Microbulbifer sp. A4B17: one gene and its partner. The protein of the gene in region 2 interacts with the protein of the main gene of each other region in a pairwise test. Links are inferred from orthologs where the notes say so. Each region holds a gene or a part of one and is shown on either strand. Other genes may lie near its edges.

What was found.
Region 1: the proteins of BTJ40_RS15180 (region 2) and BTJ40_RS20250 interact in binary tests that used the Escherichia coli proteins (3 or more experiments, as listed by UniProt). The link is inferred for Microbulbifer sp. A4B17 from one-to-one orthologs.

Annotation. Positions count from the first base shown.
Region 1 is NZ_CP029064.1:4,632,841-4,637,508, forward strand. What follows is about bases 1-2,952. They hold BTJ40_RS20250 (aminopeptidase P N-terminal domain-containing protein), read right to left. Parts: upstream 2,177-2,952; coding sequence 824-2,176; downstream 1-823. Other genes in these bases: BTJ40_RS20245 (FAD-dependent monooxygenase), read right to left, coding at 1-759; BTJ40_RS20255 (UPF0149 family protein), read right to left, coding at 2,176-2,730; BTJ40_RS20260 (TIGR02449 family protein), read left to right, coding at 2,939-2,952. In the rest of the region: more of BTJ40_RS20260, read left to right, coding at 2,953-3,142; BTJ40_RS20265 (cell division protein ZapA), read left to right, coding at 3,142-3,471; BTJ40_RS20275 (5-formyltetrahydrofolate cyclo-ligase), read left to right, coding at 3,761-4,339; BTJ40_RS22535 (hypothetical protein), read right to left, coding at 4,433-4,570.
Region 2 is NZ_CP029064.1:3,433,502-3,441,312, reverse strand. The notes cover bases 2,308-5,228. They hold BTJ40_RS15180 (aminoacyl-histidine dipeptidase), read right to left. Parts: upstream 4,544-5,228; coding sequence 3,071-4,543; downstream 2,308-3,070. Other genes in these bases: BTJ40_RS15175 (VacB/RNase II family 3'-5' exoribonuclease), read right to left, coding at 4,667-5,228; BTJ40_RS15185 (class I SAM-dependent methyltransferase), read right to left, coding at 2,308-2,898. Outside these bases: BTJ40_RS15200 (linear amide C-N hydrolase), read left to right, coding at 1-293; BTJ40_RS15195 (GNAT family N-acetyltransferase), read left to right, coding at 325-1,209; BTJ40_RS15190 (polysaccharide deacetylase family protein), read left to right, coding at 1,209-2,108; more of BTJ40_RS15185, read right to left, coding at 2,101-2,307; more of BTJ40_RS15175, read right to left, coding at 5,229-6,634; BTJ40_RS15170 (Glu/Leu/Phe/Val dehydrogenase dimerization domain-containing protein), read left to right, coding at 7,164-7,811. UniProt on the Escherichia coli protein: Dipeptidase with broad substrate specificity. Requires dipeptide substrates with an unblocked N-terminus and the amino group in the alpha or beta position.

The DNA of each region.
Region 1 (4,668 bases), 1.2 Mb from region 2 along the record:
AGCCTCTGCCTCTTCACAAGCCCAAACCAGCGCTGCGCGGTGATGCCCCTCTCTATCCGGCAGCGGCAAAAGTGCCATAGGCCCCAATCGGGTGAAGCGTTCGTAAGCAACGCCGTTGTGAGGCTTCTGCAGACCGACAGTGGTAACCAGGGCCCTCTGCTGGTATTTAACCGAGCTGATTTCTATCCCCAGCTGGCGACACAGAGGCGAATTCACCCCATCGGCAGCGACCACTAATCCACAGGACAGCGATTGGTCAAGGGAATTCTCACCGGCTCGCCACAACAGGTTTGCACCTGCAGAAGTCATGTTAATGTCAGTAACCTGCGCTGGCGCCAATAATTGGGTAGAAGTTCTAGCTAAGGCGCTGTGGAGAATTGGACCGAGGGCTGCATTTTCAATTACTGCGCCCAAAATTCCCTCAAAATTGACCCCCTGTCCCTCACGGCTAGAGAGGGAGGCGCCAAATGCGTGCCCGCGATCACTCACATGAATACGCTCGATTGAGGCACTGTAGGCCTGCAAGGCGGGCCAGAGACCCAGCTCCTGAAACAACTGCAAACTGCCTGCGGCAATTGCCGTGGCCCGCGTATCAAAGCTCGGTAATTGAATACTCGCTGCCGCATCCGGCAGCGCTCTCTGCTCCAGAAGTGCCACTCTGAGCTGAGGACAAAAATGCGACAACATCAGTGCCAGGCTGGCCCCCGCCATACCACCACCGACAATGGCCACATCCACTTTACGCGCCGACTCACCCATCCCAATTCCCCCTATGATTATTCGGCATTGCAATATTAATCACCGAATAATCCAACAATCACTTCTAACGAGTCAGTAAATCCCGACCGTGAAGCATGGTGTATTCAATATCTTCAATGGCCTTCGGAGCCGCTGCTGAAAGGACCTGTGGCCCTTTACTGGTGAGAGCGACATCATCCTCGATACGAATCCCGATCCCGCGAAACTGTGCGGGAATATTCTCGTCGTTTTCCGGAATATAAATACCGGGCTCAATTGTCATCACCATGCCGGCTTCCAACTGGCGCCAGGATCCATGGACGCGATAATCACCCACATCGTGCACATCCATGCCCAGCCAGTGGCCAACCCGGTGCATATAGAACCGTCGGTAAGCGCCGGATTCGATCAACCCTTGGGTATCGCCTCGCAGCAGGCCCAGGTCGACCAGCCCTTGGGTGATTGTCTCAACACTGGCAAGGTGAGGATGGTCCCAGTGATTTCCCACTGAAACCTGTTCGATCGCTGCTTGCTGGGCGGCCAGGACTATTTCATAAACTGCGCGCTGCGGCCCGCTAAATGAGCCATTAACCGGATAGGTGCGGGTAATATCCGCCGCATAGCCACGGTACTCACACCCCGCATCCACCAGCACCAGGTCCCCATCGTGCAACTGCGCACTGTTACTGCAATAGTGCATTACCAACGCATTGCTACCACCCCCAACAATCGTGGGATAGGCGGATTCACGGGCTCCAGAATCGACAAAGGTATGCAGGAGGGCGGCTTCCAACTGGTATTCGTAGAGGCCCGGTTGGCATCGGGTCATGGCCCGGCAGTGTGCCTCGGCGCTGATTTTAGCTGCCTGTTCCATTAGGCGTATTTCCTGGGCCGACTTAATCAGCCGCAATTCCCGCAACTGATAATCGATGTCGACCATTTCCGGCGCGCCCCCGGTATTCGGCGCCGCAGTAATCCGCTCTAAATAATTGCGGATACGCCGGTCCAAATGAGCGTAGCGCCCCATGGGGAAATAAACCCGCTCACGCCCCTCCAACAATCCCGGCAAAATATCATCGAGATCACCGATGGGAAACGCATCGCTCAATCCACACTGCTGCACTGCGCGCTCCGGCCCCAGGCGCGGACCGTCCCACTTTTCTTTTTCCGCATCGCGCTCCCGACAGAACAACAAGGTTTCTCCCTGTGTTCGTCCCGGCACCAAAACCAGCAGTGCCTCAGGCTCATCAAAGCCGCAGAGATATAAAAAATCACTGTCCTGGCGAAACGAGAAAAAAGTATCTCTGGAGCGCAGTTGCTCCCCAGCAGATGACACTATCGCCAAACTGCCAGCGGGCAATTCTGCCATCAGGCGGTTGCGACGGCGGGCGTACTCAGACCGGCTGATTCCCGCTGTGGTTTTCGGAGTCTTAGGCATCAGTGAATGGTGGGCTCGCTATCGGATTCCTTCCCTTTTACTTCAGTAAATATATTGAGTACGGCAACGCGAACGTATTCCTGTAGCTCGACTAGTTGCAGTTCAGTCTCCTCACCCTCTTCAACGTGTTCAGCGTCCAATTGGGCGATGGCACTGATATCTTTTAATGCTTCGTCACTGGTAGGCATCAATTTTTCCCGTGCCCCACCAACACCAAAACCATGCAGGAATCCATCGCACCAATGGCTCAGCGCTAAAGCGCGAGAGACGACATCTTCATCATCACACAGCACCAGTTCAAAATTGAAGTTGGAACCGTCCAGCTGCTTGTGACTCTCATCAGCCAGTTGGAAAAAATCCCGATTAAGATCTGCCGGCACCGCCTCCACATCGAGCAACCCAGCCAGCTCATTCTGCCAGCGTTGTTTGTCCGGCCGCTCACCCGCCGCAAGAATGCCACAGATAAAGCCGTGCAATTCGCTGGGATCAGCCTGTCCTCCAGCTGAGAGAATGGCATTGGCGAGGAGTTCAAATTGGCTAGCTTCAGAAGTCATAGTTACCGTACAGCTTTTTGTGAATTAGGCTTTTCAATCCGGCTTCCAAACAGGTACCAAACCGGGAAAATGAGGCATTAAGAGACAATTTTGTGATTGTCCGCGCAGGCGCAGCGATTGACCCACCAATACGCCGGCAATATAGTAGCGGAATCCCTCGCAGTCTGTCGTGTTGCGAACTCAGACGTCGACCTCAAATGCAGGAAATATGGATAAGCTGCAAGCGCTAGAAAGCACCGTGGATTCACTCATTGCCCGCTGTCAACAATTGGCAGATGACAATCGTGAATTGCGCCGGCAGGAAGCCGACTGGCTGCGTGAACGCCAGCGCCTGATAAAAAATAACGAGGCCGCCCGCTCGCGGGTAGAAGCTATGATTAACCGTCTTAAAGGGCTAACGCAAGATACCTGATGTCTGAAACCGCATCACCCTCCGAAACTGTAACTGTCTCTATTCTCGATAAAGAGTACCGTGTCGCCTGCGCGGAAAGCGAGCGCGCCGGTCTACAGGCTTCGGCACACCTGCTACACGAACGCATGTCCCGCATCCGCGCAACGGGAACTGTTATCGGTTTAGAGCGTATCGCCGTAATGGCAGCGCTTAATATTGCCCACGAGCTTATCCAGGCGAAAGCTGAACTCAGTTCCATCCCTCTGCAAGAAGAGATGTTGGAGCGACTCACCGACAAGGTGCAAAGTGCCCTCGGTGAAATAGAATCGGAAGAAAAACCTCAAGATTGAGGTGACAAGAAGCCACTTTCTGCTACCAGTCACCTCAGTTAAATTTCTGGTTAACAGGCCCCCGTTCTACAAGTTATAATTGATTCATACCCTGGGGTGTTGGCCAGCAGACTATGTCCTTGAGCCGATAATCTTACCCCGGTGGTTTCCAGCGGGTGCTGGTGCGCAAGTCCGCCTTGTAGCGGAAAGCCTTATGTACTCCGGATCCCACCACCTTGAACCTTACGGTTCAAGGCTCCGTCTACAGCCGCACACTCGGGGTACCCTATTTCTCCACGCTTTTCCCACAATGACTGAAACAAAAACGCAACTGCGCCGCCGTATGCGCGCGGGGCGACGGGATCTCAGCGCCTATCAACAGCGTTTGCATGGCCGCGCAACCATCACTCTCCTGAGCCGTATCCCACAAATGAATCGAGCAGTGCACGTCGGTATCTATTGGCCAACAGACGGTGAGCTGGATGTCCGCTACCTGCTGCAACGGTTTCCACAAAAACATTTTTATTTACCGCAGCTCCCGGCAGAACCACATCCCCACCTCCGGTTCAGACGCTGGCAGGGTGAACCCCTGGCTTTCCGCAACCGCTATCGTATCCCAGAGCCTGTACGCACCACCTACCGTGCTCCAAAGCTCCTGGACCTGGTTTTGGTGCCTCTGGTCGCCTTCGATCCCAGCGGTGCGCGCCTGGGTATGGGGGCGGGCTTCTACGATCGAACTTTTGAGCACAAACAGTTATTACCGGGCACAGGGCCGCAACTTATTGGCGCAGCGCACCAGCTGCAGTGTGTGGATAACTTGCCCACAGACAACTGGGATATTCCGCTGGATATGGTGGTCACTGAACAGCGTATTTATCGCTGTCGCTAAAAAGTGGTTGCTGGAATACAAAAAAAGCCGGACACCTGGGTGTCCGGCTTTTTTTGTGTTTGCTCGTGGGCAGAGCGCCCCCCCGGCATCAGCCTAACGGGTAACCACTCCCTGTTGCAGAGCAGCCGGCGGTTCAGCTTCGGAAGAAAATACCTCAGATAAACCACTGGTACTCAACAGAACGCCCGCGACAAAGACAACCACAGCGATTGTCAGCGCATCGGCTTTCATTGGGACCATCCTGTACGATAATTTTGTTTTTATATGCGTTTCGCCCCGCTTATGACCAAAGCCACAGCAAAAGTTCCACGCGAATAGACAATACTCAA
Region 2 (7,811 bases):
CCTTTTCCCAAATCCGTGCTGTCAGTGTACCTCTGGGAATGGATGACCCGGATAAACCTAATATAGCCTCAACACTTTGGCGGTCGGTTATCGATCAGGAAAATAATCACTACTATTTTGATTCCGTTATCAATCCATCGGTCATTTGGCTGGATATGGCCAATGTTTCTATTGAGCCTGGAGCCAAGGTAATGTCTATGAAACTGGATACCCCAATGGATATCGGTGGTGAGGTGACATCAAAGTTAAGTCCCTCACAACCCTTTAAATTCCTGGCACCGAAAAATTTTTAATAAACACGAAAATAATGAGAGCTCAAAGCCAATGAATGAGTCATTTACTGTTCGGGCGATGACCCGAAAAGAACTGGATCTTCTGGTTGACTGGGCCGCTCTTGAAGGCTGGAACCCAGGGTTGCACGATGCGAAAATTTTCTGGAAAACGGATCCTGAAGCCTATATTGCAGCTGAGGTAAAGGGTGAACTGATTGGTGGTGGAGCAATTACTGTTTATGGAGACGATTTTGGTTTTATGGGCTTCTTTATTGTCAGGCCTGAATTTCGTGGTCACGGCTTTGGTAATAAGCTTTGGTATATTCGAAGGGACCGATTAAGGGACCGATTAAGGGCCCGCTTGAGGCCTGATGCGAGTATTGGTTTGGATGGGGTGTTTGCTATGCAGGACTACTATGCAAGAGGTGGTTTTACTTTTTCTCATCGCAACCTTCGCTACCGTACAGAGTCGTCCGTATTTGAAGATGTAAACAGGGGCCGTCCGGATGAAGTTGTCCCAATCAGTGAAGTTTCTTTCGATCAGCTAATTGCATATGACCGGACCTGTTTTCCTGCTGCTCGCCAGGTATTTCTCGAAGCGTGGGTCTCACAGGCTGAGGCGCTGAGTTTGGGTTACGTCCAGTTTGGAAGCCTTTGTGGCTATGGTGTGATTAGGCGTTGCCGCAATGGATGTAAAGTCGGTCCCTTATTTGCAAATAGCTATAAAGTGGCAGATATGCTACTGAAGGCACTAATTCCATTTGCAGGTGAAGGGCCTGTATTTCTGGATGTGCCGGAAAATAATATTGCGGCTATGTCTCTTGTGAAGCACTATGGGATGGAGGAGGTTTTCGGTTGCGCAAGAATGTACCTGGGCCCAATGCCCGATATTGCGCAGGATCGCATTTTTGGCGTGACGACATTTGAGCTTGGTTAATGCACGAAAGGAATTTGCAAGGATATGCTGGGCGCCCGCCCAACCCCCACTGGCCTGGCCAGGCCCGTATTGCAGTTCAGTTTGTTTTGAATTTGGAGGAAGGGTCGGAATCGACCACGCTGAATGGTGATACTCAATCTGAATCTTACCTGCATGAACTCCCGGGGAGGCCTGCACGAGTTGGGACACGGGATTTCAGTGTGGAGAGTATGTATGAATACGGATCCCGGGCCGGGGTTTGGCGGCTTCTCGATATCTTTGATATTTTCAATGTTCCATTAACGGTTTTTGCCACTGGTCAGGCCTTGGAGCTTAACCCTGTTTTGGCTCGGGCTTTGGTTGATGCGGGCCACGAGGTAGCGGGACACGGGTACCGGTGGATCGATTATAAAGATATTCCCAAAGGCCGTGAGAAACACGATATTCAACTCACTGTTAAGTTAATCGAACAATTAACAAAGAGGCCGCCTTTTGGGTGGTACACGGGCCGGGTGAGCCCTCACACCAGTTCACTGGTGCGAAAAATTGAAGGGCTGCTATATACGTCAGATTCCTACTGTGATGATTTGCCATACTGGGGGCAGAAGAACGATCCGTTATTAGTAATTCCCTACACCTTGGTAAACAACGATATTCAGTACTTGCTGCCCAGTGGCTGCACGACAGCTGATGATTTCTTCTGCTTACTCAAGTGCGCTTTCGATCAGCTTTGGCGAGAGGGCAATGCATGTCCCAAGTTGATGACTATCGGTTTACACGGAAGGGTCAGTGGCCATCCGGCCAGGGCAATTGGAATTTACAGGTTCTTAAAATATATTCAGGGTTTTGAGCCAATATGGATTTGTCGCCGCAAAGAGATTGCGCAACATTGGATTTCAACTTTTTCAAACTCTAGTTAACTTGTGCCAAGGCTCTCCAGAGTGTCTGGGTGTGGAATGTATGCGGGGTAATAACACAGGCCTCTTTTTGCGCGGACCTCCACTCTTCAGGGGTGATTTTACCCTGGGTAATTAACTGGTCCGAGACAGGTGTGATGAGTCCAACAAGATTTTCTAATAAGTGTTTACACTTTTCTCTGTCCTTAGTGCCATTGGCATTGATCACGTAGGGGGAAACCTCAACTTTGCTGACCTGTAGAGATGATAATAAAGGGAACAGATTAACCGCTATTTCGGGAGATCCTCGTCCATTGTCGTAGGCCAGCACATTGCGCGCACGGAAGCACTTCATAAGATTGAACTTGTCGGGGCCGGTGTAATAGGTCGCGTCATAGGGCTCGTGAATAATGACCCTGCCGCCGGGACGTACAATCCGGATCATTTCCTGCAGCATGGTTTTTGGGGTTGGAAGATGTATCAGGACTAAACGTGCAAAGGCTGCATCTACGGATGAGTCGTCCAGCCCTGATTGCTCTGCATTGCAGAGTTTAAATTCAGCATTAGTAAGACCTAATTTTTGCGCCGCCTGCTTGGCTTTGTCTACTTGGGCGGATTGTATATCCAGCCCAATATACCCGCCCAAGGATACCTCTTGAGCAATCCAGAGATTAGCGCCTGCACCACAGCCAAACTCTGCTACCCGATAATCTGGAGGAAAATGTATATCCTCAGTATCTCCGTAAATTTCTCTCTGCAGTAACAGGCGTTTCTGCTCTGAGTCCTTTGCGCCCAGTGAATAACCCTTATTCATCTTCTCCGACCGACGGTGAAAGTAATAAGTCTCAAAATAGTCCAGAGATTTCTTAACGATAGGATAAAATCAGTTTTAATAGGGCTGACACGCAGAGTGTCGTTTTCATTGATGGGGCTGAATGGGGGGCAAAGTGTCGGGCCTCGGAGAAACCCAAGGCCCGGTTGGGCGGTTAGTCCCGGGCCGGGATTGCCTGGACCACTTTAATAAAGTAATCCCAGAAATTGGCGACACTCTGGATATGCACCTTCTCTTCAGGAGAGTGAGCGCGGCGAATGGTTGGGCCAAAGGAAACCATATCCCAGTTGGGGTAGGGCTTGGCCAGCAATCCGCACTCCAGGCCGGCGTGAATGACTTTTACTTCAGCTTCCTCGCCAGTCATATCTTTATAGACATCCTTCATCATCGCCAGCAGCGGTGAATCGGGATTTGGTGTCCAGCCAGGGTAGTCGTTGTCCAGTGTCGTTTCCGCACCTGCCAGCTGGAAGGTGGCGGCGACATTGAGGCCGTGTTGGTCGCGGGCGCTGTCAGAGAGGCTGCGTACAAGACATTGGATTTTTACTCGATGCTCACCGTTCTCCTCCATTGTTACAACACGGGCCAGGTTGTTGGATGACTCAGCAATGCCTTCGAGAGCAGTGCTCATTCGCTCAACACCATTGGGGCAGCAGCGGATTGCGCGAATAAGGGTCAATTGGCTATCTGCGTCCAGGGTGTTGGCTGGAGTTTCGGTAGCTTCCAGGGTGATGTCCAGTGCCGCTTCGTTGTCCAGTTCACGGGCAATTTGAGCGCTTTCGCTTTTTACAATTTCCTGTACTTTATCGACCGCTACTGAAGGCACGACCAGGGTTGCGAAGGATTCGCGGGGAATCGCATTGCGCAGGCTACCGCCATCCAGGCTGGCAATACGCAGATCGGAGACCTGGGTTAGAGCGGCGTGGATAATGCGGTTTGCGATTTTGTTGGCATTGCCTCGGCCTTTGTCGATATCCAAGCCTGAATGCCCGCCACGGAGGCCGCGAACAGAGAGTTTTACTGCTTCGGTATCGGGTAGGACCGCTTCTGGCGTATAGGGTAGGCTGACATTGACGTCGACACCGCCGGCACAGCCGATATACAACTCGCCTTCATCTTCAGTATCCAGATTCAGGAGCAGGTCGGCTTCAAAATAACCAGGCTTAAGGTTCTTGGCACCGGTCATGCCCGCTTCCTCATCAATTGTCAGCAGGGCTTCCAGGGCGGGGTGGGCAATATCAGTAGATTCCATCAGGGCCAGGATTGCGGCAACACCGATACCATTGTCTGCGCCGAGCGTGGTGCCTTCCGCAGTTACCCAGTCTCCATCCACGTAGGGTTTGATTGAGTCGGTGAGAAAGTCGTGCTCAGTGTCGGCATTCTTCTGCGGCACCATATCCACATGGCTCTGCAGGGCCAGTGTCTTGCGGTTTTCCATACCTGGAGTGGCCGGCTTCTTGATCACAATATTGCCGATTTCATCCAGCTGAACGCTTAGGTCGCGTGCTTTAGCGAAGCTAACGATATGCTCCACTACGCGGTCTTCATGTTTGGACGGGCGTGGAATTTCACAGAGCTTGGCAAAGTGTGCCCACAGTGGAGTTGGGTTCAATTCAGCAATATTGCTCATGAGTGGCCTCGATTTATTCTATTGGTGCCGGAGCTTGATGTTAGCTGCCGATCAAAGGTGGTGGGCTTTGGCCCCCGGCAGGAAAGCCCGGCGAGTGCCGGGCTTGGGTAAATGTGCAGGAATTTATTTCTGGGCCGCGTCGGCAGCTTCAGTTTTTTCAGCGTTCAGTTCAAAGGCTATGCGTCGTTTGTCTACATCGACAGACGCTACTTTAACTGAAACTTCCTGTTCTAGGTGGAAGCGTTTTTCATTGTGCGTAAGAACCAGGTGCTTGCCATCGAAGGCGGGTAGATTCTTCTTATCGCCATTCATGCGCACAAAGCCGTCAATACCAAAGTCGTCGAGTCGCACGCCGATGCCTGCGCCGTTTACCAGTGTGATTTTCCCTGTAAATTCCTGGCCAACTTTCTTCTCGATAAACTGAGCGTAGAGCCATTGCTCCAGGGCTCGGTTGGCCTGGCGACCACGAATCAGGCTTTCCTGCAGGGATTCAATTTTATCATCGGCCAGGGTGGAGGCTTTCTCTCCCAGCGCAGCAGCACGCAGAACGCGGTGGTTGTGCAGGTCGTTGTACTTGCGAATAGGAGAGGTGACGGTGGCGTAGGCCTCAAGGCCCAGTCCCAGGTGTGCCCCCACCTTGTTATCGAGCTGGCCCGGGCGCAGCATACGCTTGAGCACGGCGAGCAGGTTCTTCATCTGCGGCTCTTCATGGTTTTCCAGGTGCTTAACCAGCGAAAGGTAATGCTCCAGCTGCCCCAGATCGGCCTCTGCATGCTCAGGCAGCAGTTCTTTCAGCAGACTGCGAACTTCTCCCATGCGCTCTTCGCGAAAGCCCAGGTGAACAGAGAAACAGCCCTGCTCAATTTTGGCAAGTTTGCCACCCATGCTGATATTGGTGGCGAGCATCGCTTCCTCGACCATTCGCTGGGCGATATTGCGTTCCTGCTTTTCGATATGTTCAATTTTGCGCTGGTCGTTCAAGAGGATTTCGTAGTCCGGGCGATCTTCCATTGCCAGTGAGTGACTGGCACGGTAGGCGGCGCGGGCTTCATAGACCGCTGCCAAATTACGCAGACTGTCCTGTTGCTCCTGGGGCACGGCGGAGTCGTCACCCTCAATAAAGCGGCTGACTTGTTCATAGCTCAGTTTGTGCTGGGAGCGAATAGCGGCAAATTCATAGCGGCTATTGCCAATGGTGCCATCGCTGTCGATATCGATATGGATAACCAGGGCTGGGCGCAACTCGCCGGGGACCAGGGAGAAGAGGTTCTCACACAGGTTGCGCGGCAGCATAGGCAGGGTTTCCCCTGGCAGATACTGGCTGTGGGCGCGATTAAACGCCTCTTTATCCAGGGGGCTGTTTTCATCGATAACCGAAGACGGGTCAGCGATAGCAATATGTAGGGTCCAGCCACCGTCACGGCTGCTTACTGCCAGGGCGTCGTCCATATCGCGAGTAGTTTCTGCATCGATAGTTGCGAAGCCCAGTTTGGAGAGATCGGTGCGCTCACTGGTAACTTTTGAGAGTCTTTCCGCAATAGTGTCCGCCTGCTTTTGGGCACCGGTACCAAATTGTTCTGGCAGCTTGAACTGGGCTACAACATAGGCGTGCTCAATGCCAGGCATATCAGGCTTGCCGATCACCGTTTCCACTTTGGCCTGAGCTCTGCCGTCTTTAAACGGATGGCGGTTTACTTTACAGGCAATAAATTCTCCCGGCTGGGCCTTGCCGCGGGCTTTTGGGGGGAGAAAAATCCAGCGAGACAGGCCGTTTTGTGTGGGTTGGATAAAGTGGCCCTGGCCGCGCTGTACATACTGGCCAACAAGGTAGTCGAGCTGGCTGTCGAGCAATGCATCGAGTTCCGCCGCGAGCTTACCCTTGTTCTCTTCGGAGAGACTTACTCGAACCCGGTCACCGGGGAATACGCGCTCCATTTCATTGGGAGGCAGGAAGGCTTCCCTTCCGTCATCCAACTCAACGAAGCCAAACTTGCCGTTACTGCCGCGAACCCGGCCCTCGGCAAATTCCTTACTGGAGCGAATATCTGTTTTCAGTTGCGAAAGTTGTTTCAGAGCGTCGGCATTCAGCATCGAGTTTATCTCTATGGATCGATTTGGGCGCGGATTCTACCAGACCATGGACAGAGGATGTACCGAGGTTAGGCGGTGGAAATGATCTTAGATGTCGGCGCTAAGAGACTTTCAAAAATTTTCGAAAAAGTAGGCATGTTAAGGAAGGCTGCTGAAGGTGTTATAGGTATTTAATGGTTGGGAAAGCCAGTGGGGCAATGCTTTTCTTCCCGGCGTCAGTTATAGGAAATTTATGGGCGTGTCGCCAGCGATCGAGGATGGCCTGGTCACGGCCTTCAGACAGCAGTGAAATAAAGATGTTGAGGCAGCCGCCCGGTTTGATGACCGGGTAGCCCGAGTTATTCCAATATAGATAAATATCCTAAAAATTACTGCCTGGTATGATATTTTAGCTATTACAATGCTCATGTGTGCAAAATATGCAAACTTTGTCTGTGGGAGCTGGATATAATCTTATTCCAGATAAAAACAGATAAGGGCTGTGGTTGTTCCCCAGCTGTAGAACCGGCCTTCCGGAGAGGAACAGTTAATGAGTATTTTTTCCCATTCCGCCTACGATAAACACGAACAAGTGGCGTTTTACCAAGATGCAAAGAGTGGCTTGAAGGCCATTATCGCGGTACACAATACGAATTTGGGTCCTTCACTGGGTGGCTGTCGAATGTGGCCCTACGCCGATGATGGCGAGGCCCTGAATGACGTTCTTCGCCTTTCCCGAGGTATGACTTACAAGTCTGCTATGGCTGGCCTCAAGCTGGGCGGCGGCAAATCTGTAATCATTGGTGATCCGCGCAAGGAAAAGACTCCTGAATTGCTCCGTGCAATGGGTGAGTTTATCAATACCCTGGGTGGTCGCTACATTACCGCTGAAGATTCTGGCACTAGTGTGTCAGATATGAGTGTTATCGGTGAGACAACTGAGTTTGTCTCCGGCCTGTTTGCAGGCTCCGAATACGGCGGTGATCCGTCCCCCTCGACCGCTTACGGAGTGTTTGTTGGCCTCAAGGCTGCGGTAGAGCACCGCTGGGGCAAGACAGATCTGACCGGCCTGAAAGTTTCCATTCAGGGAGTTGGCAATGTTGGTTTCCGTTTGGGCAAGCTTTTGAAGGATGCCGGTGCGGAACTCTTTGTCACCGATATTTTCCAAGACAACATTGATCGTGCAGTTACCGAATTA